One region of the Paraburkholderia sp. SSBN10T genome, then DNA from elsewhere that is predicted to be linked to it. Evidence: riboswitches for the same ligand, from Rfam matches in the RefSeq annotation. Region 1 holds a riboswitch; the other holds the start of a gene.
What was found. A riboswitch is a leader RNA that binds a small molecule or an ion and turns the genes downstream of it on or off. The one in region 1 is predicted to bind thiamine pyrophosphate.
Positions count from the first base shown of each region.

Region 2: another riboswitch for thiamine pyrophosphate. It lies ahead of AC1ECK_RS32710 (FAD-dependent oxidoreductase); the one in region 1 lies ahead of thiC (phosphomethylpyrimidine synthase ThiC).

Region 1 covers NZ_JBWQQI010000008.1:218,364-220,828, reverse strand. Annotated here, with positions in the region: gene thiC (phosphomethylpyrimidine synthase ThiC) at 1-1,525, opposite strand, end outside; TPP riboswitch at 1,663-1,781, opposite strand; gene AC1ECK_RS15295 (DUF1223 domain-containing protein) at 2,118-2,465, shown strand, end outside.
Region 2 covers NZ_JBWQQI010000030.1:87,922-90,386, forward strand. Annotated here, with positions in the region: gene AC1ECK_RS32710 (FAD-dependent oxidoreductase) at 1-988, opposite strand, end outside; TPP riboswitch at 1,197-1,308, opposite strand; gene AC1ECK_RS32715 (ABC transporter ATP-binding protein/permease) at 1,616-2,465, shown strand, end outside.

The sequences.
Region 1 (2,465 bases):
CCTTCGGCGTGACGTAGCAGAGCATCGCCGTGCCGAACCAGCCGATCATCGCGGCGCCGATGCCCGACGTGATGTGGTCGTAGCCAGGGGCGATGTCGGTGGTCAACGGTCCCAGCGTGTAGAACGGTGCTTCGTCGCACCATTGCAGTTGCAGGTCCATGTTTTCCTTGATGAGCTGCATCGGCACGTGGCCGGGGCCCTCGATCATCGTCTGCACGTCGTGCTTCCATGCGATCTGCGTAAGTTCGCCGAGCGTCTTCAGCTCGCCCAGTTGCGCTTCGTCGTTGGCGTCGTAGATCGAGCCGGGACGCAGGCCGTCGCCGAGCGAGAAGGCCACGTCGTAGGCCTTCATGATTTCGCAGATGTCTTCGAAGTGCTCGTACAGGAAGCTTTCCTTGTGATGCGCCAGGCACCACTTCGCCATGATCGAGCCGCCGCGCGAGACGATACCCGTCATGCGCTTGGCCGTCAGCGGCACATATTGCAGGCGCACGCCGGCGTGGATCGTGAAGTAGTCGACGCCTTGCTCGGCCTGTTCGATCAGCGTGTCGCGGAAGATTTCCCAGGTCAGGTCTTCGGCCTTGCCGTTGACCTTTTCGAGCGCCTGATAGATCGGCACCGTGCCGATCGGCACTGGCGAATTGCGGATGATCCACTCGCGCGTTTCGTGAATGTGCTTGCCGGTGGACAGGTCCATCACCGTGTCGCCGCCCCAGCGGATCGCCCAGGTCATCTTGTCGACTTCTTCGCCGATCGACGAGGTCACGGCCGAATTGCCGATGTTCGCGTTGACCTTCACGAGGAAGTTACGGCCGATGATCATCGGCTCGCTTTCCGGGTGGTTGATGTTGTTCGGGATGATCGCGCGGCCGCGGGCCACTTCTTCACGCACGAATTCCGGCGTGATTTCCGTCAGGCCGTTCGGGCCGAAAGCGCTCGCGCCGAAGGCCTGGCCGGGATGCTGGCGGCCCATCATCGCGGCCAGCTTCTCGCCGTTCGGGCCGCTCGTCTTCAGGCTTTCCAGATACGCGGCGCGCTGCTGGTTTTCGCGGATCGCGATGTACTCCATTTCCGGCGTGACGATGCCGCGGCGTGCATAGTGCATCTGCGAGACGTTCTTGCCGGCGACGGCGCGGCGCGGCGTGCGGTGCAGGCCCTGGAAGCGCAGCTCGGCGGTGGCCGGATCGGCGGCGCGTTCGCGGCCGTAGTCGCTCGTCAGACCCGTCAGCGCTTCGGTGTCGCCGCGCTCTTCGATCCAGCGCTGACGCAGCGCCGGCAGACCGGCGCGGATGTCGATCGACGCTTCCGGATCGGAGTAGGGGCCCGACGTATCGTAGACATAGACTGGCGGGTTCTTCTCGCCGCCGAAGCTGTCCGGCGTATCCGACTGGGTGATTTCACGCATCGGCACGCGGAGATCCGGGCGCGAGCCGCTGACGTAGATCTTGCGCGAATTCGGCAGGGGCGCGACGGCGGCCGCATCGACGTGAGCGTCGGCGGAAAGGAACTTCGGATTGGCGTTCATCTATTTCTCTCCTGTGTCGACCGGAGTTGGCGCTTTAGCGCTTACTCCGGTCCCATGCAAAGCTATGTGGGGCGGCTAAGCAGAGGAGACGAGACGGAAGTAGTCGGAATTCGCTAGAGGATGAAACGGTACAGCGGCGGCGAATTCCGTACGCTTCCCTGCGCTGGCATTATCCAGATCAGGTTCAAAGGGTATTTCTCACCCACGCAGCACGGACCTCCAACCTCCGTGCGACGCAGGACCCCCGCGTTAGCAGCGCACACGATACACCGGCCGGCCGGTGCTTGGCAACCTGTCTTGAAATGGGCGGCACGCCAGCAGAGACCGCCTTACAGGCCCGCAGGCTTATCTCTATTGGGCGGCGCATGGTGATGCGCCGCAGCATGAAAGGTGGCCGTAAAAGGAGCAAGCTGGTAGCTATCGCCAGCATGAATGGCATGCCGAACTGAGCGGCGCAGGCGCAGCATCAACCGGGAGCACGGGCAGCGTAGGCCACCCGGCACCCGCACCTTGCGCAAAAATATTTTCAAAACCGCTGTCATAACCGCCGGCCCCGTTCGACAAACGTGCAGATTTCCTCATGGAGCCTGCCATGCATCCCGTCAACCGCCGCCTTGCCGACTCGCGCTTCGTGCGTGCCGTTTCGCTGGCCGCCGCGCTCGCCGTGCTTGCCGCGAGCGGCGCCGCTCAGGCGGCTGCCTCGATGTGCACGGCGCACAGCCCGGCTCACCGGGTCGCTCTCGTGGAGCTCTACAGCAGTGAGGGCTGCAATAGCTGCCCGCCCGCGGACCGGTGGCTCAGTCAGTGGAAAGACAGCGGCGCGTCGCAGAGCATCGTGCCGCTCGCGTTGCACGTGGACTACTGGAACAGCCTCGGCTGGACCGACCGCTTTTCGCAGCATCGCTTCACCGAACGCCAGCAAAGCCTGACCGATCTCGCC
Region 2 (2,465 bases), on a different contig from region 1:
TCATGTAGCCGTGCCGGTACAGGCCGTTCACGCGCAAGGTCTGCGCGCCATCCCACACGAGTGCCGGACGGTGGTCCGGCAAGGTCGGGCGGCACTGCGAGTTCAATTCGAGTATGCGCGCCTCGCCGAAACCCGGATGCACTGAGAATGCCGCGCTCAGCAATTCCAGCGCGGAACGCACGCTGACGGGCGACATGTCTTCGCCTTCCACTTCGGTGGCGCCGATCACGTAGAGGTCGTCCTGCTTCGGCGCGATATACAGCGGGTAGCGCGGATGCAGCAGGCGCACCGGGCGCGTGAGGTGAATGCCGGGGGCATGGACGCGGGCGACCTCACCGCGAATGCCGCGCAAGGTGGGCAAGACCGCTTTCGCGCCGAGACCGCGGCAATCGATCGTCACGCGCGCGCTCGGCATGGCGCGGTCGTCCACCGGCGTGTTCCAGTGCGTTTCCACACCGCGCTCGGCAAGGCCGGCGGCCAATGCGCTGAGCACCTGACGATTGTCGAGTTGTCCTTCATGCGGCAGCAGCCAGCCTTGCGTGAAGCGGCCGGCGAGCGCGGGCTCGGTCGCGCCGAGCTGGGCGCCCGACAAGGTCACGAAGCCACCTTCGAGCAGATCCGCCGGCGCGTTCGAGCGCACCCGGCGCTCGAACAGCGGCGCTTCCGTGCGGTCGGCGTGATGCCAGACGACCAGCGTGCCGTTGCGCTGAAAGAACACTGGTTCGGGCAATTCGGCCAGCACTTGCGGCCAGGTGTCGAGCGAGGTCGCGCCAAGACGCGTGATCAGCACCTCGGCGCTGGCCGCTTCGGCGAGCGGCGCGAGCATCGCGGCGGCCACCCAGGCCGCGGCCTGCGAGCCGGCTGCATCGCCGCGTTCGTATAACGCCACGCGGTGTCCGGCGCCGGCCAGGCGCCACGCGACCAGCCGGCCGCACAGGCCGCCGCCGATCACGGCGAAATCGGGCTGAGCTTGAGCGAGCGTGTTCATTGCGGTTCCGCCAGCGCGCGCAAAGCCGCATGGAGCGTGAGAGAACGAACTAAGCGAACGAAGCAATCGACTGAAGAATGAGCGGTCATCGTATCCTTTCCGTACGGCAACAGGCGCACGTACCCAAGGACGAAACCGGCGGGCGAGGCCGGCCGGGCAAAAGGCACATCCAGTGACGGACGCCGCCCGGCGGGAGAATGGAAGAATGGCTTAACTTCCGGAAACTTCCCGCGCCGGTATTACCCGGATCGGGTGCAAAGGGTCTCTCTCAGCCTCACGGCGGCGTACGGCCCGCGCGCAAAGCACCCCTGTTTCGTCGAGAGTCATTAGACCATAAAAGGCGCGACGCCCGCAAACCGGGAAGGCGCGGCCCATTGACGGGAGGCAAATGAAATGTTGTCGTTAGGAGGGGTCTGGCACAATGCAAAAAGCCGGTGCCCGCACCGGTGGCGCGGTTTCTGGCGTTACCCACGATTAATTTTCGCTTAAGGCACTCGCGCCAGAATCGGGCGGTCGCTTGACGGGCCTGTCGCCCGGGCAACACTCGTAATACCGCCGTGGGCTGGCCCATTGTGGGCTACCCATGCGGGCCAGCCCACAATGGGCCAGTTGTTCATCAGGATGCTCATGACACCCAATACTTCTCCCACCCGCGCGCCGGAGCCAGACAACAAGGTCTCCGCGTGGAGCCTGATCAAGCCCTACTGGGTCTCCGAGGAATGGAAGATCGCCTGGGGGTTGATCGTCGCGATCATCGCGATGAATCTGATTCTGGTGGGCATCAACGCCAAGCTGAACACCTGGAACCGCGACTTCTACAACGCGCTGCAAAGCAAGGATGTTCACGCGTTCCCCCATCTGATGCTCGTGTTTACGGTACTGGCGTTCGCGTTCATCATCATCGCCGTGTACACGCGTTACCTGCGCCAGATGCTGGGCTTTCGCTGGCGCCAGTGGCTCACTACGCGTTATCTGCGGGAGTGGCTTGGTGGCGGGACGTTCTATCGGATCGAGCGCGACCGGCTAACCGACAACCCCGACCAGCGGATCGCGGTCGACCTGGACTCTTTCGCCAGCACGACACTTGCACTAACCATCGATCTGATCTCGACGATCGCGTCACTGGTCTGGTTTGCGATGATCCTGTGGACCACGGCGGGCGCACTGACTTTCTCGCTCGGCGGCGTGCCTATCGCAATCCCCGGCTACATGCTATGGGCGGCGCTGATCTACGCCATCATTGGATCGTTCGTGACCCATAAGGTCGGCCATCCGTTGGTGCCGATCAATTATCAGCAGCAGCGCGTTGAAGCCGATTTCCGTTTCGGGCTGGTGCGGCTGCGCGAAAACGCAGAGCAAATCGCCTTTTACGACGGCGCGAAAACCGAAGAGAGCAACACCAAGGACCTGTTTGCGCGCATTCGCGACAACTGGTGGCGCGTGATGAAATACACGAAGCGTTATAGCTTCGTGATCA